One region of the Rhizobium sp. 10PS4 genome, then DNA from elsewhere that is predicted to be linked to it. Evidence: predicted binding sites of a transcription regulator. Region 1 holds the regulator's gene; each other region holds the start of a gene.
What was found. The regulator LexA, encoded in region 1, represses DNA repair genes until DNA is damaged. The targets are predictions, from matches to a motif close to TGTTCNNNNTGTGTTCNG.
Positions count from the first base shown of each region.

Region 2: a site for LexA is predicted at 3,340-3,357, ahead of RWJ89_RS03350 (putative DNA modification/repair radical SAM protein). Genes of this name have one in related genera too.
Region 3: a site for LexA is predicted at 3,527-3,544, ahead of RWJ89_RS16400 (DUF5680 domain-containing protein). Genes of this name have one in related genera too.
Region 4: a site for LexA is predicted at 3,647-3,664, ahead of RWJ89_RS31090 (DNA recombination protein RmuC). Genes of this name have one in related genera too.

Region 1 is NZ_JAWDIW010000004.1:200,007-205,606, forward strand. Features, by position in the region: gene RWJ89_RS09035 (FtsB family cell division protein) at 1-229, opposite strand, end outside; gene eno (phosphopyruvate hydratase) at 367-1,641, opposite strand; gene kdsA (3-deoxy-8-phosphooctulonate synthase) at 1,886-2,731, opposite strand; gene RWJ89_RS09050 (VOC family protein) at 2,728-3,624, opposite strand; gene lexA (transcriptional repressor LexA) at 3,823-4,542, shown strand; gene RWJ89_RS09060 (ComEC/Rec2 family competence protein) at 4,523-5,600, opposite strand, start outside.
Region 2 is NZ_JAWDIW010000002.1:85,275-90,874, reverse strand. Features, by position in the region: gene carB (carbamoyl-phosphate synthase large subunit) at 1-571, shown strand, start outside; gene RWJ89_RS03355 (UdgX family uracil-DNA binding protein) at 648-2,102, opposite strand; gene RWJ89_RS03350 (putative DNA modification/repair radical SAM protein) at 2,102-3,334, opposite strand; gene greA (transcription elongation factor GreA) at 3,588-4,064, shown strand; gene RWJ89_RS03340 (glycosyltransferase family 4 protein) at 4,092-5,150, shown strand; gene RWJ89_RS03335 (dicarboxylate/amino acid:cation symporter) at 5,223-5,600, opposite strand, start outside.
Region 3 is NZ_JAWDIW010000008.1:37,797-43,396, reverse strand. Features, by position in the region: gene proS (proline--tRNA ligase) at 1-983, shown strand, start outside; gene RWJ89_RS16410 (lipoprotein-releasing ABC transporter permease subunit) at 999-2,303, shown strand; gene RWJ89_RS16405 (ABC transporter ATP-binding protein) at 2,318-3,001, shown strand; gene RWJ89_RS16400 (DUF5680 domain-containing protein) at 3,015-3,479, opposite strand; gene dnaE (DNA polymerase III subunit alpha) at 3,982-5,600, shown strand, end outside.
Region 4 is NZ_JAWDIW010000021.1:14,570-20,169, reverse strand. Features, by position in the region: gene hpf (ribosome hibernation-promoting factor, HPF/YfiA family) at 46-621, shown strand; gene ptsN (PTS IIA-like nitrogen regulatory protein PtsN) at 692-1,156, shown strand; gene RWJ89_RS31095 (ribokinase) at 1,384-2,283, opposite strand; gene RWJ89_RS31090 (DNA recombination protein RmuC) at 2,388-3,614, opposite strand; gene RWJ89_RS31085 (globin-coupled sensor protein) at 3,821-5,317, shown strand; gene def (peptide deformylase) at 5,415-5,600, shown strand, end outside.

The sequences.
Region 1 (5,600 bases):
GCGAGCCGTCACTCAAGAGCGCGACCTGGTTTTCCAGATGTTCGCGCTTCGCCTTCAAGACCGCAAGCTCTTTTTCACGGGCGACACGCTGACGCTCGAACGTCTCCGTCGCGCGCAGGCCGTAATCGCCATGAATGCAATGATAACCGAAATAGGAGAGGAAGGCGACCGTCATGGCCGGAATGACGAAACGACCGATCTTTCTCTTCTTATGATGCTTTGTCCACATACACGCATGCTCTTGAACGCATTACCAATTCGTTCAATCTAGCGCGCAGAGATTAACCGTTCGTTGACTCTAAAAAATGGGCAAGAAAAAACCCGCGCCGGGAAGACGCGGGTCGAGCCGTTGAAAATCAGATCCGATCAGCCGCGAATGATCGAGCGGCCGGCATACTGGGCCTGGGGGCCGAGGCCTTCTTCGATGCGGATCAGCTGGTTGTACTTGGCAAGACGGTCGGAGCGCGACAGCGAGCCGGTCTTGATCTGGCCGCAGTTGGTGGCGACCGCGAGATCGGCGATGGTCGAATCTTCGGTCTCGCCGGAGCGGTGGGACATGACGGCAGTATAGGCCGCCTTGTGCGCCGTGTTGACAGCATCGAGCGTTTCCGTCAGCGAGCCGATCTGGTTGACCTTGACGAGGATCGAGTTGGCAACGCCCATGCGGATGCCGTCGCGAAGACGGGCGGAGTTGGTGACGAAGAGATCGTCGCCGACGAGCTGGGTCTTCTTGCCGGTCAGGTCGGTCAGCGTCTTCCAGCCGTCCCAGTCGTCTTCGGCCATGCCGTCCTCGATCGAGATGATCGGATAGTTGGCGGCGAGTTCGGCCAGATATTCGGCCATGGCGCCCGATTCCAGCGTGCGGCCTTCACCTTCGAGAACGTATTTGCCGTCCTTGAAGAATTCGGTCGAGGCGCAGTCGAGGCCGAGGCACATGTCATCGCCAGGCTTGTAGCCGGCTTTCTCGATCGACTTCATGATGAAGTCGAGGGCCTCAGGCGCGCTCTTCAGGCCGGGTGCGAAACCGCCTTCATCGCCGACATTGGTGTTGTGGCCCTGGCTAGCAAGTTCCTTGCGTAGCGTATGGAAGACTTCCGAACCCATGCGTACGGCTTCGGCGATCGAATCGGCGCCGACCGGCAGGATCATGAATTCCTGGAAATCGATCGGATTGTCGGCATGGGCACCACCATTGATGATATTCATCATCGGCACCGGCAGCAGGCTGGCGGAGGCGCCGCCGACATAACGATAGAGCGGCAGGCCGGACGCCTGGGCAGCAGCCTTGGCGACGGCGAGCGACACGCCGAGGATGGCGTTGGCGCCGAGGCGCGACTTGTTCGGCGTGCCGTCCAGCTCGATCATGATGTTGTCGATCTGGATCTGGTTTTCGGCGTCGATGCCGCCGATCGCGTCGAAGATCTCGGTGTTGGCGGCTTCGACCGCCTTTTCGACGCCCTTGCCCAGATAGCGCTTGCCGCCGTCACGCAGTTCGACCGCCTCATGCGCGCCCGTCGAGGCGCCTGAGGGAACGGCCGCGCGGCCCATGCTGCCATCTTCGAGATAGACATCGACTTCGACGGTGGGGTTGCCACGGCTATCGAGAATCTCGCGGGCGATGATATCGGTGATTGCAGTCATGGGTTCTTCCTGCTCGGTGGATGATAAGTCGGTTCGAAACCTGTCTTAGTCGAAGGCGTGCAAATTACAATGCTGCAGTTTCCAGCCTTCGAACCGCGTTTGGATCTCGCCTAAAGCGCGTCGCGATCTTTCAGATTCGCTTGCCACGCTTTAGGTCTTTGGCTTTCCGCATGTCGTTGTCGCAAAACCGCTGCACACTTTTGCGCGACATGCCTATAGCACGATCATGTCAGGCTGTTGAACGTCAAGCCTTGGCGACCGCATCGAAGGCGAGCAGCTTTTCAAGCAGCCGCGGCATGTCCTTGAGATAGACCATGTTCGGGCCGTCGGAAGGTGCGTTATCGGGGTCCTGATGGGTTTCGACGAAGACACCGGCAATACCGGCAGCCACTGCGGCGCGCGCCAGCGTTTCCACGAATTCCCGCTGACCGCCGGAGGATTCGCCCTGCCCGCCCGGCTGCGCCACGGAATGGGTCGCATCGAAGATAACGGGTGCACCCATCGCCGCCATGATCGGTAGCGAACGCATGTCGGAGACCAGCGTATTGTAACCGAATGAGGCGCCGCGCTCGCACAGCAGCACGTTCGGATTGCCGCTGGCATTGAGCTTCTTCAGAACGTTCTTCATATCCCAGGGGGCGAGGAACTGGCCTTTCTTGACATTGACGACGCGGCCGGTCTTGGCGGCGGCGATGAGAAGGTCGGTCTGGCGGCAGAGGAAGGCCGGGATCTGAAGGACATCGACCACCCTTGCCACCTCCGCGCATTGCTCGGCAGTATGAACGTCGGTCAGGACGGGAAAGCCGAATTCCTTCTTGAGGTCGGCAAAGACTTCCATGCCCTTTTCGATCCCGATACCGCGTTCGGCCGAGAGCGAGGTGCGGTTCGCCTTGTCGAAGGAGCTCTTGTAGACGAGGCCGATGCCTAGCTTTCCGCAAAGCTCTTTCAGCGTGCCGGCAACCATGAAGGCGTGGTCGCGGCTCTCCATCTGGCAGGGACCGGCAATCAGCGATAGACGGCCGGTATTGGAAAAGGTGACCTGGCCTTGGCCTTCGCCGATCCTGACTTCGGAATTCGTATCAGTGCTCATCGTGTTTCCTCGAAGGCGAAGAGCGTGCCCTGCCCGGGCGCGGGCTTCACCAGAATGCGATTGTTCTTGCGCGTGTATGTCACCCCGTTAGCAGCCAAATGCGCTTCTGTCACGGCAAGATCGGCGACAGCAAAGAGGATTGCCCGGCCGCGCAGGCCGCGATCTGCGGATGAGACGGCGACGTCGAAATATGCCTCCAGCCCTTCCGGCGTCATCAGGCTGATTTTCGCATTCGATGCCGCAATATCGACGCCGAAACCGGTTTTCTCGACTGCCGATTGCGCCACGGCAAGGCTGACGAAGGCAGCGAAGGCGGCCGGCTCTGGCGTGCAAAGCGCGATCTCAACTATGCCGGTGACGCCATTGGCATGCGTCTCCAGCGCCGCGCGGTCGGCCGGTAGCGGATTGACGCGCTCGACGGTGAAAAACAGGAGATCAGGCGCGCGCAGGTCGCCGGCGAAAGCCAGCTTAAAGCCGGCAATCGTCTCGGAACCGTCCGGCATCGTCATCGGCCGGGTGAACTGCAGCATCTCGCCAGCGCTCGATCCGTTGCCGACGAAATCCTGATGATCGATGCCGGCATCCTTGCTGCCGAAAGCCAGCCCCGAGAGCCCCTCCTCGCCACAGCGGAAACGGAAGGCCTGGTTGCGGGCAGTGAAGACATTACCTTGGCGCGCAGATGCGTTGCTCTCCTCGACGTTCGCAATCCCGAGCGGCTCCAGATAGGTCTTGTCGGCAAAAAAGACGCAGGCATTCTCCGTTCCGAAGGGATGGCACGCATCGGCGGCAACGGTGAAGCCGAGCTTGCCGAGCCTCTCGCGCGCCAGATCGATGTTGACGACCGGCAGCACGACATGATCCAGCGGGTGCGGTTTGGCGGAATGCGCGTTCATGATATCCCTCCTGGAAACGGCAAGAGATGTGCGATGGCGCGTCCCTCAATGCAAGACTTCTGTGCCAATCCGGCGAATGAAAATAAAAATCTCAACGAGTTGGCGCCAAGTTTTACGGAAATTTAGCTACTTGCGGAACACATATGGAACATATAGTGTCTGTTCTGGATTTGTTTCAATCACGAGGTCACAACGTCGATGCTCACGCGCAAACAACAGGAGCTTCTCCTTTTCATTCATGAGCGCATGAAGGAATCCGGCGTTCCGCCATCTTTCGACGAAATGAAGGATGCCCTGGACCTCGCCTCCAAGTCCGGGATTCATCGCTTGATTACTGCGCTTGAGGAGCGAGGCTTCATTCGCCGCCTACCGAACCGCGCCCGCGCGATCGAGGTCATCAAGCTTCCGGAGGCCTACAGCCCCAGCATTCAGCCCCGGCGCGGCTTTTCGCCGAGCGTCATCGAGGGTAGCCTTGGCAAACTGCAGCCGGTCGCCACTCCTGCTCCCGCAAAACCCGTCGCCGACAACGGCAACTCGGTCTCGGTGCCGGTCATGGGCCGAATCGCTGCCGGTGTGCCGATCTCGGCGATCCAGAACAACACCCATGACATCGTCGTTCCGGCCGACATGCTCGGTTCCGGTGAACATTATGCGCTGGAGGTCAAGGGCGATTCGATGATCGACGCCGGCATCTTCGATGGCGACACCGTGATCATCCGCAACGGCAGCACCGCAAGTCCCGGCGACATCGTCGTTGCTCTGGTCGACGACGAAGAAGCGACACTCAAGCGCTTCCGCCGCAAGGGCGCCTCGATCGCGCTGGAAGCGGCCAACCCGGCTTACGAGACCCGGATTTTCGGGCCGGACCGCGTCAAGGTTCAGGGCAAGCTCGTCGGTCTCATTCGCCGCTATCACTGACATTGGCCAGGCCGGATTCGGTAAAACTGTTGCTGCGCCAGTCATAGGCGCGATGGCGCATCCATGGCCGCGACAATGAATCGAAGGCGGTTGCCACCTCCGGGCCGGCGTCCGTGAAGCGCAACTCGACGGATCCGGTCCTGCGCAGCGTCTCGCCGGTGAAGAGCGTTGCACCTGAGCGGCAGTTGTTGAAGCGAAGGCGCACGGACGTCACGACGATATCGGCCGCGTCGCATGCCGGGCCGAGATAGGCGGCATTGTCGATGACGGTTACCACCTGACCATTGCCAAGCCTTGATGTGCACCAGGCCTTCTTGACGCAGGAAAAGCGGTTTGCGTCACCGGCCGCTGCGGCCGTCCGCATCGCGGTCCTTGCTTCGTTCTGCTGATCGCGGGAAAGCCTGACGCGGCGGTCTTCTCCCTCAGGCGGGATAGCAGGACCATTCAGCATCTTCGGCGGATTATGCCCCGGCAGGACCAGCGCTCTCTGCCACTGGTCGAAGATGAAGTCCGGCGGTCTTTCACGGTTGGAAGCCATTGCCGCCGCCGCGACGACCGCGACGAGACTGCCATCCTCCGAAATCACCAGATCCGGCGGACGGGGACCCGGCAGAAGCAGCAGGATGAGCGTTGCGACCGCGATAATCGATGTGCCGACATGGCGCAACCGGGTGCGGAGCAGCGTCAGCAGCAGAAAGCCTGCCACGGCGACGGCGAAATACCAGGCGGGCAAGCGGCCCACGTCGATATTGCCACCCCAGCCGGACACCGTCTTTGCAACCGCGATCACCAAATCGAGGCCGAATCCGACGATCTTCCAAGCCCAAACATCCAGACCGAAAGGCATGAGCAGCATCGCCAGCAGACCTGCCGGCATGATGATGAAGGAGATGATCGGCATTGTCGCGAGGTTTGCCGGCAGGCCGTAGGCGGTCAGGCGATGAAAATGCTCGATCGAAAACAGCGCGGTTGAAAAACCGCCGATCAGCGAGGTCAGGAAGACGCCGCCGAAGAAACCGGCAACCGTAACGAACGGCCTGATGATCGGCAGCTTCAGG
Region 2 (5,600 bases), on a different contig from region 1:
CAAGCTGAAGCACATCGCCGTCAAGGAAGCCGTCTTCCCCTTCGCCCGCTTCCCCGGCGTCGACACGCTGCTCGGCCCGGAAATGCGCTCGACCGGTGAAGTCATCGGCCTCGATACCGATTTTGCGCTGGCCTTCGCCAAGTCGCAGCTTGGCGCCGGCGTCGAGCTGCCGCGGGATGGGACGGTCTTTGTCTCCGTCCGCGACGCGGACAAGCCGCGCGTGCTGCCAGCGATCCGCATCCTCGTCGAGCAGGGCTTCAAAGTGTTGGCAACCGGCGGCACCGCCCGCTTCCTCGCCGAAAACGGCATTACCGCCACCAAGATCAACAAGGTGCTGGAGGGCCGTCCGCACATCGAGGACGCGATCCGCAACCGCCAGGTCCAGCTCGTCATCAACACCACCGATGGCAACAAGGCGATCTCGGACTCCAAGTCGCTGCGCCGTGCGACGCTGATGCAGAAGGTGCCCTACTACACGACAATGGCCGGCGCCGAGGCCGCCGCCCAGGCGATCAAGGCGCTGAAGGCAGGCAATCTCGAAGTGCGACCGCTGCAGAGCTATTTCGCCTGAGATACGGAACGCCATCGCTCGATCAGCGATGGTACCAGCCTTGCCATTGGGCATCACCGGCGACTTCTGAATCAGTTTATGCAACTGCCAGCATAAGGCGCTGAACTGTCAGCATATCTTCGCGAAATCGTGCCAGCTCATCCGCTTTCAACTGCTCATCGGGAATACGCAGCAGATAAGACGGATGCACTGTCACGAAGAGCGTGCGCCTTTCGTCGATCGCGATCGCCTTGCCCCTGACATCCTGCAGCCGCTGCTTCGTATCGGTCAGCGCTGCAAGCGCCGTCGCCCCCATGGCAACGACCAGCTTCGGCTTGACCAGCGCCATCTCCAGATCGAGCCACCAGCGGCAATGCTTCACCTCTCCCATATTGGGCTTCTGATGGATGCGACGCTTGCCGCGCGGCTCATATTTGAAATGCTTGACGGCATTGGTGACGTAAAGCGTCGAGCGGTCGATGCCCGCTTCAGTGATCACCTGGTCCAGCAGCCTGCCGGCGGGACCGACGAAGGGGCGCCCTGATATATCCTCTTGGTCGCCCGGCTGCTCGCCGACGAACATCACCTCTGCATCGCCCGGTCCCTCACCGAAAACGGTTTGCGTGGCCTTTGCATGAAGCGGGCAGCGGGTGCAGGCGGCAGCTTCCGCTCGCAGTGCTTCCAGCGTGCCCGCCGGCGCTTCGGGTTCAGCTGGAATGCTGCGAGCGGCTTCCTGCAGGCGATCGTGAAAGGGCAATGACTGGGTTGCCTCCCGTGCGGCCATGGCCCGCACCTTGCTCTCCGCCGATGCGATCAGCCCAGGGATGAGATCGGCTTCCGGCAGATTCTTCCAGTATTTTTTCGGCATCTCCGCCTGCATCGCCTTCAGCTTCAACCGCGCCGGATTGAAAATGCTGGCATAGTAGGTGCGCCAGAGGTCATCGGTAGCATCGGTGAGATTGGGTTTTTCACACGGTTCGTCGCTCATCGTCAGCCGCTCACCGTCCCAGGCGGCTGACCCCTTGGGCGTCGCGATCAGCCAGTCCATGTCGGTGAAGCGCCGTTGGAAGAAAGGCGCGGTGCGCCTGACGATATGGTGATCTGGCTCGAACCAGGCGAGGAATTTTCGACGGTCCGCCGATACCGCACCAACCTCCTTGAAGCGGACGAAAGCCGTCATCTTGTGCGCGTCGCGCCGAACGTTTTTCGCCATCAGCCTGGCACGGGCGACGTCCTCGTCGGAGGTCACTTCAAGCAATTGCCGGTCGAGTTGCAGCCGCCAGAGCAGACGGTAAAGCAGGGAAAAGCGCGCCGGGTCGGAATGGCAGAGAACTGTCTCTGCCAGCTCGATGAAGGTGGGCGGCACTGTCATCGGCTTGCGTGCTGCGGCAGACGCAGGCGGCATGGCGTCGTGTTGAAACGCAAAACCCGGCTCAGCGCGTTTTTCGCGCCACTCGATCTCCTCCGGCAGGATGCCGGCGACCGCGAAGGCGCGCGCGGCGTCACGCCATTCGGCAAGCTCCCCGTGTCCTGCCAGCACGACCCGGCGCATCACAGCAACGACAATTGTTCGGGTTGCGGTTCGAACATAGCGCGAAGGTCGGGGCGGTCGATCAATCGGCGCGGCGACCAGCCTTCCGCCGAGATGAAGGACTGAACCTTCTTGATCGAAACGCCGAGCCGCTGGAGATCGTCGAGCCGCAACCGGCGAAAACGCCGCGCCGAAACGATCGATTTGACTGTCTTGGTGCCGAGACCGGGCACACGCAGCAACCGCTCGCGCTCGGCCTTGTTGATATCGACGGGAAATTCGGCCCGGTTGGCGAGCGCCCAGGCAAGTTTGGGATCGAGGCTGAGATCGAGCATGCCTCCCGCCTGGTTCGCGGTGATCTCGTCGATGCCGAAACCGTAGAATCGATAGAGCCAGTCGGCCTGATAGAGCCGGTGCTCGCGCATCAACGGCGGCTTGATTAGCGGCAGATTTTTCGACGAGTCCGGGATCGGGCTGAAGGCGGAATAATAGACGCGCTTCAGGCCGTAGCTGCTGTAAAGCCGGCCGCTGGTCGCAAGGATCGTTGCGTCGTTCGCGCCATCGGCGCCGACGATCATTTGCGTGCTCTGACCGGCCGGCACAAAACGCTGACGCTTCTTCGTCCTGAGCGTCGGTTCGCCCGCGGCCTCGATCTTCAGCCTCAGATCCCCCATCGATCGCCTGATATTGGCAGGCTGCTTTTCCGGTGCAAAGCGTGTGATGCCGTTATCCGTCGGCAATTCGATATTCAGCGACAGCCTGTCTGCATGAAGCCCCGCTTCCTCGATCAGACGCGGTGAGGCCTCAGGGATAGACTTCAGATGGATATAGCCGCGGAAATTGTGGCTCACACGCAGTTCGCGAACGATGCGGACCATCTCTTCCATCGTGTAATCGGACGACCGAATGATGCCAGAGGAAAGGAACAGCCCTTCGATATAGTTGCGGCGGTAGAATTCCAGCGTCAGCCAGATGACCTCCTCCGGTGTGAAGCGCGCCCGTTCGACATTGCTCGACGAGCGATTGACGCAATAGGCACAGTCGTAGACGCAGAAATTGGTCAGCAGTATTTTCAGAAGCGAAATGCACCGCCCGTCCGGGGCATAGGCATGACAGATGCCGGATCCCTCGGTCGAACCGAGCCCGCCGCTTCCCCGGAAATCACGTTTCACCGTGCCGCTGGAAGCGCAGGAAGCGTCATATTTCGCGGCATCGGAAAGGATGGCCAAGCGTTCTGTGAGCGACTTCTTCATTAGTATGTTCACTATATGTTCTTATAGGTAGAGTCAATCAAGGCGATGTGATTTCTGCCCATTTTCAAGCCGCACCTCCCGATATCGGGGCGGGCCGCGTTTCTTTTATGCGAATTTTCTGGAAATCGGCCTTGGCGATCTGCTATAAGCGTCCGACTAAGATTGTGGCACGGTTCCGAAGCTCCCCTTCGGGACCTGTTTTCTTTTGTGTTCGCCGCTGATTGTGCGGATACGAGGATTGAAGGACAGAAAAATGGTTGAAAAGGTACCGATGACACCGGGCGGTTTCGTCAAGCTGCAGGAAGAGCTGCGCTGGCGTCAGCAGGAGGAGCGCCCTCGAATCATCGAGGCGATCGCCGAAGCCCGTGCCCATGGCGACCTTTCCGAAAACGCCGAATACCACGCCGCCAAGGAAGCTCAGAGCCATAATGAAGGCCGCATCAGCGAGCTGGAAGACCTGACGGCGCGCGCCGAGGTCATCGACCTCACCAAGATGTCGGGCGACAAGATCAAGTTCGGCGCCAAGGTGAAGCTCATCGACGAGGACACCGACGAAGAAAAGACCTACCAGATCGTCGGCGACCAGGAAGCCGACGTCAAGGCCGGCCGCATCTCCATCTCTTCGCCGATCGCCCGTGCTCTGATCGGCAAGGAAGTCGGCGATTCCATCGAGGTCAATGCGCCCGGCGGCTCCAAGGCCTACGAAATCCTTCAGGTTTCCTGGGGCTGATCGCCCGCCAGCCGCGAGCCCCCTCCCTTGCCGGATATTCGTGACGTCGAGATTATCGCGCCCAATTTCAAGCGCCGGCTCTCCGGCGTCACGTCGACCATCGTCCAGCTCATCCCGTGCCAGATCCGGCTCGGCATCAAGATCGCGACACTCGGCCCCGGCCTGCCGGAGGACCTGCCGAAACTTAAGGGACGGCAGCTCCTCGGCCTCTGGCGCCCGCCGGCGCGCCGGCGCCAGCGTGTCTGGCACGCCCGCCGCAACAACGAGATGGCCGTCGGCATCCTGCTGCGCCATCTGTTGCGTATGCCGCTGAAGCTTCTCTTCACCTCGGCCGCGCAACGCCGCCACACCGCCTATACGAAATGGCTGATCCGTCGCATGGACGCCGTCATCGCGACCAGCGATCGATCCGGCTCGTTCCTCGACGTGCCGCACGCGGTGATCCAGCACGGCGTCGATCTTGCCTTGTTCCATCCGCCGGAAACTGCGGAGGACGGCATCGCCGCCACCGGCCTGCCGGGCCGCCATCTCATCGGCTGCTTCGGCCGCGTGCGCCATCAGAAGGGCACCGATCTTTTCGTCCAGGCGATGATCGAACTGCTGCCGCAGCACCCCGAGTGGACGGCGGTCGTCTCCGGCCGGGTGACGGCCGAGCACACGACATTTGGCGACAAACTTAAAACGGATGTCGCGGCCGCCGGGCTCAGCGACCGTATCCTCTTCCTCGGCGAAGTGCCTGACATCAAAGTCTGGTATCGCCGCCTGACGCTTTACGTCGCCCCTTCCCGCAACGAGGGTTTCGGCCTGACGCCGCTCGAAGCCATGGCTTCGCGCACAGCGGTGGTGGCATCGGACGCTGGCGCCTATGCCGAGCTCATCGTCACGGGCGAGACGGGGTGCGTTGTCGCCGCCGGCGATGGCGAGGCGCTGACGCGGGCAATCGAGCCCTATATCGCAGATCCCGCTCTGGCGATCGCGCATGGCGAGAATGCCCTACGGCACGTCAGGACGAATTTTGCACTGGAGAAGGAAGTAAGTGCGATCGGCGCCGTTTACAACAGCCTTCTCGGCGGCAACCGCGGCTAAATCGGAAAAGAAAAACGGCCCGCCGGATAACGGGCCGTTTCAGGATTTTAGGACTGCGGACAGTCCGGTCAGTTATTCAGCCGGCTGAAGCCCGGCGGCGGGAGCACTCTCGCCGGTCTGGCCGCCCAGTGCGGCGGCGAGCTGCACCGTATCCAGCTCGTTTTCCCAACGTGCCACGACGATCGTCGCAACCGCATTGCCGACGAGGTTGGTCAGTGCCCGGCATTCCGACATGAAGCGGTCGATGCCGAGGATGAGCGCCATGCCGGCGACAGGCACGGATGGCACGACGGAGAGCGTCGCGGCAAGCGTGATGAAACCGGCGCCGGTGATGCCTGCGGCACCCTTGGAGCTCAGCATCGCCACCAGCAGCAGCAGGATCTGGTCACCCCACGAAAGCTGAATGCCGGTTGCCTGGGCAATGAACAGCGCTGCCAGCGTCATGTAGAT
Region 3 (5,600 bases), on a different contig from region 1:
TGACGGATATTTTCCGCTCTTCCGTCAAGTCCTACAAGGACCTGCCGCTCAATCTCTATCATATCCAGCTGAAGTTCCGTGATGAGATTCGTCCACGCTTCGGCACCATGCGCTCGCGTGAATTCATGATGAAGGATGCCTATTCCTTCGATCTGACGCGCGAGGCGGCGGAGCATTCCTATAATAAGATGTTCGCCGCCTATCTCAGAACCTTCGACCGGCTAGGCCTGCGCGCCATTCCGATGCGCGCCGACACCGGCCCGATCGGCGGCGAGCTCAGCCATGAATTCATCATCCTCGCCGATACCGGCGAATCCGAAGTCTTCTGCCACAAGGATTTCGTCGACTTCGATATTCCTGGTGAACACACCGATTTCGACAATGTCGAGGCCCTGCAGGTGATCTTCGACAAATGGACCTCGCTCTATGCGGCGACCTCCGAAATGCATGACGAGGCTGCTTTCAACGCCGTTGCCGAAGGCGACCGCCTGTCGGCGCGCGGCATCGAGGTCGGCCACATCTTCTATTTCGGCACGAAATATTCCGAGCCGATGGGCGCGAAAGTACAGGGACCTGACGGCAAGGAACACTTCGTTCATATGGGTTCCTACGGTATCGGCCCGACACGCCTTGTTCCCGCCATCATCGAAGCATCGCATGATGATAACGGAATCATCTGGCCGGCATCGGTCGCGCCCTTCGATATCGTTGTGATCAACATGAAGGCGGGCGATCAGGCCTGTGACGATACCTGCGAGCTGATCTATGCCGCGCTGAGCAAGGCCGGCAAGGATGTGCTCTATGACGATACCGACGACCGGGCCGGCACAAAATTCGCGACCGCCGACCTGATCGGTGTACCCGTCCAGATCATCGCCGGCCCGCGCGCGGTCGCAAACGGCGAAGTGGAAGTGAAGGACCGCAAGACCGGCGCCCGCGAAACGATGACCATCGAAGCGGCAATCAATCGGTTCGTGGCTTAAGGAAACGGAGGCGAAATGGCAGAGGCAGCAGTGGACCGGAGTTCGAAATCCGGCTTGGGTCCGGCTGGCAGGCCATTTTCCACCTTTGAACGCCTCGTGGCGTGGCGTTATCTGCGCGCCCGCCGCAAGGAAGCCTTCATATCGGTCATCGCCGGCTTCTCCTTCGTCGGCATCATGCTCGGCGTCGCGACGCTGATCATCGTCATGGCGGTGATGAATGGCTTTCGCACCGAGCTCGTCTCGCGCATCCTCGGCATCAACGGCCACATGATCGTCCAGCCGGTCGACGGCCCCTTCACCGATTATCCTGACCTCAGCAGCAAGCTCGCCGCCGTACCCGGCGTCAAGATGGCGCTACCCCTGGTAGAAGGCCAGGTGCTCGCCTCCGCCCAGGCCGGCGGTAGCACCGGCGCTCTGGTGCGCGGCGCCCGCGCCGAGGACCTGACCAAGCTCAAGACGGTCTCCGACAATATCAAATCAGGCGACATGGTGGGTTATGCCTCCGGCGACGGCGTGCTGATCGGCAGCCGCATGGCCGATCAACTTGGTCTGCGCGTTGGCGATCTCATTACGCTGACGTCACCGGATGGCGACATCACGCCGATGGGCGTCAGCCCTCGCATCAAATCCTACAAAATCTCCGGCCTCTTCGAGATCGGCATGTCGGAATATGATTCCTCGATCATCTTCATGCCGCTCGAGGAAGCGCAGCTCTATTTCAATGCCGAGGGACTGGTGCAGTCGATCGAGCTCTTCGTCGACAATCCCGACGATATCGACGATCTGAGGCCCAAGGTGGAGGAAGCGGCCGGTCGCCAGATCGCCATCACCGACTGGCGCCAACGCAATCAGACCTTCTTCTCGGCGCTGCAGGTCGAGCGCAACGTCATGTTCATGATCCTGACCCTGATCGTGCTCGTCGCCGCGCTGAACATCATCTCCGGCCTCATCATGCTGGTGAAGGACAAGGGCAGCGATATCGCCATCCTGCGCACCATGGGCGCCAGCGCCGGCGCGATCATGCGCATCTTCTTCATGACCGGGGCGGCGATCGGCATCGTCGGCACTATTGCCGGTGTGCTGCTCGGCGTTCTCGTCTGCGTCAACATCGAATCCGTCCGCCAGTTCTTCTCCTGGATTTCAGGCACCGTACTCTTCAATCCGCAGGTCTATTTCCTGAGCCAGCTGCCGGCCGAGATGGATCTGAGCGAAACGATCTCGATCGTCGTCATGGCGCTGACGCTCTCCTTCATCGCGACCATCTTCCCGGCCTGGCGTGCCTCCAGGCTCGATCCGGTGCAGGCCCTGCGCTACGAATAAGGAATGCCGCCTTCATGAAACGCAACGTCGTACTCCAGCTTACCGGCGTCGAGCGCCATTACGGGCAGGGCGGTACGCTGCTCTCAATCCTGAAGGGCGTAGATTTTTCGATATCGAAGGGGGAGATTGTCGCTCTCGTCGCCCCTTCCGGCACCGGCAAGTCGACACTGCTGCATGTCGCCGGCCTGCTGGAGCATCCGGACGGTGGTGAGGTCAACATCAACGGCCATGCCTGTGATGGCCTGAGCGACGAGAAACGCACCGCCATCCGCCGCAGCGAAATCGGCTTCGTCTATCAGTTCCACCATCTGCTGCCGGAATTCTCGGCGCTCGAAAATATCATGATGCCGCAACTGATCGCCGGGCTTTCCTGGAAGGAAGCCGGAGAGCGGGCCGGCCAGCTGCTCGATTATATGCGCATCGGCCATCGTGGCTCGCATCGCCCGGGCGAGCTTTCCGGCGGCGAGCAGCAGCGCGTTGCAATTGCCCGCGCCGTCGCCAATGCGCCGACCCTGCTTCTTGCCGACGAGCCGACCGGCAATCTCGACCCCGAAACGGCAAGCTACGTCTTCGACGCGCTGGAAGCGCTGGTGCGCCAGTCCGGCCTTGCTGCCCTCATTGCCACCCACAATCACGAACTCGCCCGCCGCATGGATCGGCGCGTAACGATTTCGGACGGCAAGATCGTCGATTTCTGAGGCCCAGATCAGATCAAGGGATGATCAATCCGCCGCGATAGTCGAGCATATAGGCCTTCTGGCCATCGACCATGATGCATTCGTGGCCGATGAACCGCTCGCAGCCGCCTTCGCTGCTGTCGATATAGCGGCCGAACGGATGGTCGAATTCCATCCCGTCAAGAAACCGGCCCTCGTGATACATCGCCGAAAGTGCAGCCTTGATCACTGCTCCGGCTGCTGTGCCGTCGATGAGTTCAGGCGCAATGACGCAGCCGAAATAATTCATCGCCCAGACCGGCTCGTCGGCAAGCCACACCACTTCCTGTCCGGCGAAATCGGTCCCGCCGAAATAGCTGTCGAGATAGCGCCAGTCGCCGCGTTCGTAACCGATATCGTGGGCACCCGGCCGGCAGGGCAAGCGCGCTACGCCGCCGCCGACATAGGTCGCAGCCTTCGCCTCCACGACGAATTCGTTCAATATCGCAATATCCAACATGCCATTCTCCTCTCAGCTAGATGCTGGCAAATGTGCCGCGGCATGTAAAGAACAAAAAGGGAACATATGCCAGAAATAAAGAGTCGCCCTGAAGAGGTCTGCCGCCTGAGCACCATGCCCGATCTGCGGCGGATCGGGAAAGGGCAAGGCTGCTGCCGATCACATCGAGCGCCGGCCCCTAGCCAATTCGTCACCTATTTCCTGGGATTTTCAAACACAAGAAAGAAGGAAAAGATTCCTGTTGACAACAGAACATACATGGAACAAATTGAAAACATAACGAGTAAAGGAGAGCCCGATGACTGACATGATCCGTGATATCGCAGCATTCACCTCCATCGCAATGTTCGTTGCCAGCTTCTCGCTCATCGTCATGGCGCTCTAAAGTTTTCAGGGGACCGTATGGCAATCATGCGGTCCGGACGCGGGACTTCTTCTGGACATCATCGCCCTCTATGCCGACAATGCGTCCGATTCATTCGGGTGATTGGGAAGGCATGTCATGGCGGATACGGCAAAGGGTTCAACGGGCGAGGCGACCGGCGGCACGCCGAGTTTCATCCACCTGAGGGTCCATTCCGCCTATTCGCTTCTCGAGGGCGCACTGCCGCTGAAGAAGATCCTCTACAAGGCGACCGGCGACAGCCAGCCGGCGATTGCGATTACCGACACCAACAATCTGTTCGTCGCCCTCGAATTCTCCCAGAAGGCGATGGAAGACGGCCTGCAGCCGATCATCGGCTGCCAGGTCTCGATCGATATGGGAGACGGGTTGGAAACGGAAAAGCGCGGCGGTCAGCAGGCTCTGGTCAAGCTGCCGTCGATTGTTCTTCTTGCCGCGACGGATGCCGGTTACGAACGGCTGGTCGATCTCGTCAGCCGGGCCTATCTCGGCGGCGAGAGCAACCAGGCTGTTCATATCAGCGCCTCCTGGCTGGAGGAGGCAGGCACGGAAGGACTGATCGCATTGAGCGGCGCCTTGACCGGGCCGGTTGACGTGGCGATCAAGGAAGGCCATCCCGCTCAGGCGGAAGCCCGGCTGCTCACGCTGAAGCGCCTCTTCGGCGACAGGCTCTATGTCGAACTGCAGCGGCACGGCACCTACGACAAGCGGCACGAGCAGAAGATCATCGGGCTCGCCTATGCCCACGACCTGCCGCTGGTTGCGACCAACGAGGCTTTCTTTCCGACTCGCGACGATTACGACGCTCATGATGCGCTGATGGCGGTCGCGCACAACGCCATCGTCTCCGATGACAGCCGCTTTCGCCTGACGCCGGATCACTATCTGAAGAGCCGGGCCGAGATGGTCAAGCTCTTCGCCGACCTGCCGGAAGCGCTGGAAAATACGATCGAGATCGCCAGGCGCTGCTCCTTCGTGCTGAAGACGCGAAAACCGATCCTGCCGCGCTTCACGGGTGCGACCGACGATGCCGAGGAGGCCGAACGCGCCGAGGCGGGCGAGCTGCGCCGCCAGGCGGTCGAAGGGCTGGATATGCGGCTTTCGACGCTCGGCATGTCGCCGGGCTATGAGGAAAAGGATTATCGCGAGCGACTGGATTTCGAGCTCAGCGTCATCGAGCGCATGCGTTTCCCCGGCTACTTCCTGATCGTTGCCGACTTCATCAAATGGGCCAAGCAGCATGACATTCCGGTCGGTCCCGGCCGTGGTTCGGGTGCCGGTTCGCTGGTCGCCTATGCCTTGACGATCACCGACGTCGATCCCTTGCGTTTTTCGCTGCTCTTCGAGCGCTTCCTCAATCCGGAACGCGTCTCGATGCCGGACTTCGACATCGACTTCTGCCAGGATCGCCGCGAAGAGGTAATCCGTTACGTCCAGGCCAAATATGGCCGCGAGCAGGTGGCGCAGATCATCACCTTCGGTTCGCTGCAGGCGCGCGCCGCCCTTCGCGACGTCGGCCGCGTGCTTGAGATGCCCTACGGCCAGGTCGACAAGATCTGCAAACTCGTGCCGAACAACCCGGCCAACCCGACGCCGCTGTCCAAAGCGATCGAGGAGGAGCCGAAGCTGCAGGAAGAGGCGGCGAAAGAACCCGTTGTCGCGCGGCTGCTCGACATCGCCCAGAAGATCGAGGGGCTTTACCGCCATGCCTCGACCCA
Region 4 (5,600 bases), on a different contig from region 1:
TGGCGTAAACTGATACCCGCAAACGACCATAAGAAGGGAAACTCCATGAGTGTGCGTGTATCCGGGAAACATATGGAAATTGGTGAATCCTTCCGTCAAAAGATCGAGGACCAAATTGGTATGGCCATCACGAAATACTTCGACGGGGGATATTCCGGCCAGGTGACCGTGGAAAAGGCGAGTTCTCGTTACTCGGCGGATTGCAAGCTGCATCTCGACAGCGGGGTAGTGCTGCATGCAGCCGGCGAGGCGACCGACCCGCAATTGGCTTTCGACGCCGCCTCCCAGCGGATCGAAAAACGGCTGCGGCGATACAAACGCAAGCTGAAGGACCATCACGCCGGAAGCCATCTGAATGGTTTTGCAGAGGTCTCCTACACGGTCATGGATTCCGTTCCTGATCACGATGATGAAATCGCCGACGATTTCTCTCCGGCGATCGTCGCTGAAAGCACGAAGCAGCTGAAGACCATGTCGGTTGCGACCGCCGTGATGGCGCTCGATATGACCGACGAGCCGCTTCTCCTGTTCCGCAGCCCCGGCAAGGAACATCTGAACATCGTTTACCGTCGGCACGACGGAAATATTGGCTGGATCGATTCAGCCAGTATCAAAGGCTGAGATCAGGGTGGTGAGCGGCGGTATTGCCGCCGCTCCTTGGATTTGATCCCGGCGACAGAAGGAAAAAGAAATGGCATTGGCAGATTTGCTCCATCAGGATGCGATCATTCCCGCCCTCAGAGTAAATTCCAAGAAACAGTTGCTTCAGGAATTGGCTGCAAGAGCCTCCAGGATCACCGGGCTTTCCGAACGGGAGATTTTCGACGTCATCCTGCAGCGCGAACGCCTGGGCTCGACCGGAGTCGGCAACGGCATCGCCATTCCTCACGGCAAGCTGGGAAACATCCATTCGATCGTCGGCATCTTCGCCCGGCTGGAGCAGCCGGTCGATTTCGAGGCGCTGGACGACCAGCCTGTCGATCTCGTGTTCCTGCTGCTTGCGCCGGAGGGCGCGGGCGCTGATCATCTCAAGGCTCTGTCGCGTATCGCCCGCGTGCTGCGCGATCACGATCTGGTGGCCAAGCTGCGCGCCACCGATTCCGCCTCGGCGATCTATGCCTTCCTTAACGAACAGCAGACGTCGAACGCTGCCTGACGCGCGTCGCGCGATTACGCATTAATTCTCGAATGCAAAAGGCGCCGGGTCTCCCAGGCGCCTTTTGCATTGAAGAGACTGAGCGGAACTTGTCGAGCTAACCCGGTGCAGGCAGGCGGATGAGGGGCTGCCGGCACCGCGTTGACCCATCGGGCCACAGTCTCCGGGGTCCCATCACTATACGAAACAGCCCATCGGCGCCTGTCGCCGTCCATCCGTTCAAGATTTCATATCCTGTCTGCGACTTCTTCACACAAGGGGATCGAAGGTTGCGCTCCGGCCTTGAGGCAGGCGAGCGAACCGGCGACTGCCGCACGGCGCAGCGCCGAGACAAAATCGAGGCCGTCGTCGAGGCTGGCGGCGAAATAGCCGCAGAAGGTGTCTCCGGCGCCGACCGTATCGATAGGTTCGATCTTGAGACCCTGCGCCCTTGAAATCGCCCCGTCACGAATGGCGATGACCCCGTCGGCGCCGAGCGTCACGATCAGCGTCTGGCCCGTCTCCGCATGCAGATGCACAAGGGCTGCCTCCCGCGCTTGCGCGTCCATGCCCTCCTGCCCGGCGAGCCGCTCGAACTCGGTCTCGTTGGCAATGACGATATCGGCAAGCCGGCCGAGACGCGGCGCATCGGGGATCAGCGGCGCAAGGTTGAGGATGCTGGTGACGCCCTTGGCGCGGGCCGCCGACAGCGCGCCTTCGACGGCAGCAGCCGGCACTTCAAGCTGCAGCATCAGGATATCTCCTTCGTTCATGCGGCCGATCGCCGTCTCGGCATTGGCAGGCGTGACGAGGCCGTTGGCGCCGGGAACGACGGCAATCATGTTTTCGCCGTCGCCGCCGACAAGGATCAGCGCCGTGCCGGTGGGACCGTCGACATGGTTGACGAGAGAAAGATCGGTGCCTGCATCATCGAGCAGGGCCAGCGTATCCGCAGCAAAGGCATCCTTGCCGACGGCGCCGGCCATATGCACATAGCGGCCGGCGCGCCGCGCTGCCAGCGCCTGGTTGGCGCCCTTGCCGCCGGCGGCCGTGGCAAAGCCGTTGCCCGCTACCGTCTCGCCGGGCTTCGGCAGGCGCTCGGTCGTGGCGATAAGATCCATGTTGATGGACCCGAAAACTGTGATCATGAATGTGTCCCGTCTTCTGGAGCATGATGCCGAAAAGTGTGAGCGGTTTTCGGACGACATCATGCTCCTACTGTTTCATGCGGGCGAGACACTGCCCGAAGCGGTCACTCCTCGTCAACCACCCGCAGCTTCAGAAGACCGGTGCGGCTTTCCACCGTTTTGGCCGCGGCTTCGCCGTCGCGGGCGGGCTTAGCATCGCCGCCGCCGGCCTCGAATTCCAGCGCTTCGATCCTGGCGCCGCGTTTGGTGAGCTTGTCGGCTGACGTGACCACCATGTCGATATCCTTCTGCGCCATGGCGAAATGGCCTTGCAGTTTGCGCACCCGCTCATCGAGGCGGCTGAGGTCGTCCATCAGGATCGCCACCTCGCCCTGGATCAGATGCGCCTGCGCCCGCATGCGCTGGTCTTTGAGCACGGCCTGGATGACCTGAATCGACAGCATCAGCAGCGACGGTGAGACGATGACGATGCGTGCGCGGTGCGCCTTCTGCACCACCGGCTCGAAATGCTCGTGGATCTCGGCGAAGATCGATTCGGACGGCACGAAGAGAAAGGCCGTATCCTGGGTTTCCCCCTGGATCAGATATTTCTCGGAAATGTCCCTTATATGAACCTCCATGTCGCGGCGGAACTGCTGGCCGGCGATCTTGCCGGCCTCGGGGCTGCCGGCGTCGCGGATCGCATTCCAGGCTTCGAGCGGAAATTTCGCGTCGATCACCAGCGGCGGCGCGCCGTTCGGCATGCGGATCGTGCAGTCCGGCCGCGAACCGTTGGATAGCGTCTGCTGAAAGGCGTAGGCGCCCATCGGCAGGCCGTCGGCGACGATCGTTTCCATCCTGGACTGGCCGAAGGCGCCGCGCGTCTGCTTGTTGGACAGAATGGCCTGCAGCCCGACGACATCCTTGGCAAGCGTCTGGATATTGTTCTGCGCGGCATCGATGACCGCCAGCCGCTCCTGCAGCCGCTGGAGGTTCTCATGCGTCGATTTGGTCTGCTCCGTGATCGTCGAGCTGACGCGCTGCGACATGCCGTCGAGGCGTTGGCTGATCGTCTGGTTGAGTTCGCTCTGCCGCGCGCCGAAGACCTCGGTCATCGCCGCGATGCGGCCCTGCATCTCCGCCTGGATCTTCAAAAGCTCGGCCATGCGCGCTTCGTTTTCCTGAGCACGAAAGCTCGCTTCCTCCGCCTGCTCGCGGCGAAGGCTGGCGCCGCGCAGCAGAAGCACGATTACCAGCAGGGCGAGGGCGGCGAGAACGCCGCCGACAAGCGCCAGCATGGCCGGGTTGATCGAGGCAAGGGCAAGGGCGAGCGATTCGGAATGGACGGTCATGTCGCAAGCATAACAGAAGAAATGGCGATATATAGATCAAAACGTGAACGGAATGAGCCGCCCTCAATATCCTCGCAAGCGACCGCTCTTCCTCGCTCGGGGAGAAGAAATCGCCCTCCGATTTAACGATTGCTCAACCATATTGGCCAAAACCTGCGGCGCAGAAATTCCTTCCCGCGTGCGTCGCGCCAAGTACAGAGATCTCCATGACCGCCCAGCAGAACGACAGTGCCCTCAGGCAGCGCCTCGATTTCATCGAACTGGATGAGGCGGCGCGCAAGTCGATGCGGGATCTGCGCCCTGTCATATCAGAGCTGATCGGCGGCGCCCTCGATAAATTCTACGCCAAGATCGCCAAGACCCCGGCTGTCGCAGGCTTCTTCGCCGATAAGAACCATGTCGGCCATGCCAAGAAGCGCCAGCAGGATCATTGGGCCAATCTTGCCGGCGGCGCGTTCGACGAGAGCTATGTCGACGGCGTGACCGCGGTCGGCCGCACCCATGCCCGCATCGGGCTGGAGCCGCGCTGGTATATTGGCGGTTACGCCATCGTCATGTCCGAGCTCGTCAAGGGCATCATGGAGAAGCAGTGGCCGTCGATCTTCGCGCGCCGAGAGGGCAAGGCATTGGCCGAGAAACTGTCGGCCGTCATCAAGGCTGGCATGCTCGACATGGATTATTCCATCTCGGTCTATCTCGAGACGCTCGAAGCCAAGCGCCGTGCCTTGGAAGAGGAGCGTGCTCAGGCCGAATCCGATCAGGCGATCGCGCTGGAGCAGCTGCGCCGCGGTCTCGAAGCGCTGTCGAACGGCGATCTCGAAGCCACCCTGCCGTCCGACCTGCCTGGCAATTTCCGGCAGATGGCCGAGGACTACAACCGCGCCGTCAGCGCCCTTCGCCAGTCCTTTGCCTCCGTGCGCGAGACCTCCGGCCATATCATGAGCGGTGCCGACGTCATTTCCAATGCGACCAACGATCTGGCGCTGCGCACTGCCCAGCAGGCGGCAGGCGTCGAGGAGAGCTCGGCCGCTCTGCAGCAGCTGTCCGTCAGCGTCGGCCAGACGGCCGCCAATGCAGAAAAGGCGTCGGACGCCGTGCGCGAGACGCAGCAGAAGGCGAAGAACTCCGGCGAACTCGTCACCAGCGCCGTCTCGGCGATGGCCGGCATCGAGAAATCCTCGACCGGGATCTCCAAGATCATCGGCGTCATCGATGAGATCGCCTTCCAGACCAATCTGCTGGCGCTGAACGCCGGCGTCGAGGCGGCCCGTGCCGGCGATGCCGGCAAGGGTTTTGCCGTCGTCGCCCAGGAAGTCCGCCAGCTCGCCCAGCGCACCGCGGAAGCGGCCAAGGAGATCAAGAACCTGATCTCGCAGAGCTCGACCCAGGTCAATCAGGGCGTCGGCATCGTCTCCAGCACCGGCGAGGCGCTGAACGACATGATCAGCCGCATCGACATCATCAACCGGTTCGTCGCCGATATCGCCGCCGCTGCCCGCGATCAGGCGACAGGCGTCAACGAGGTCAGTATCGCCGTCCGCAACATGGGTGCGATCACCCAGCAGAATTCGGACATGGTCGAGCACTCCTCGGCGGAAACCCGCCGCCTGAAGGACGAGGTGGAGACCCTGATCGAGCTGCTGCGGCGTTTCCGCGCCCGGCCGGAGGGCCGCTCTGCCGGTGCCGCTCGACAGGCTGCCTGAGGCCAATATGGCGAAATTCCAGGCGGGGACGCAAAAAAGCGTATTCCCCGCCTACCGGATAATTCCATAGTCGGAAAAGATGGGTTATGGGAACGCCATGACCATCAAGCCACTCATCATTCTTCCCGATCCCGTTCTCCGCCAGCTGTCCAAGCCGGTCGAGCGGGTGGATTCCGACCTGCAGCGTCTTGCCGACGATATGCTGGAAACCATGTACGACGCGCCAGGCATCGGCCTTGCCGCCATCCAGGTCGGCGTGCCGCGCCGCATGCTCGTCATCGAC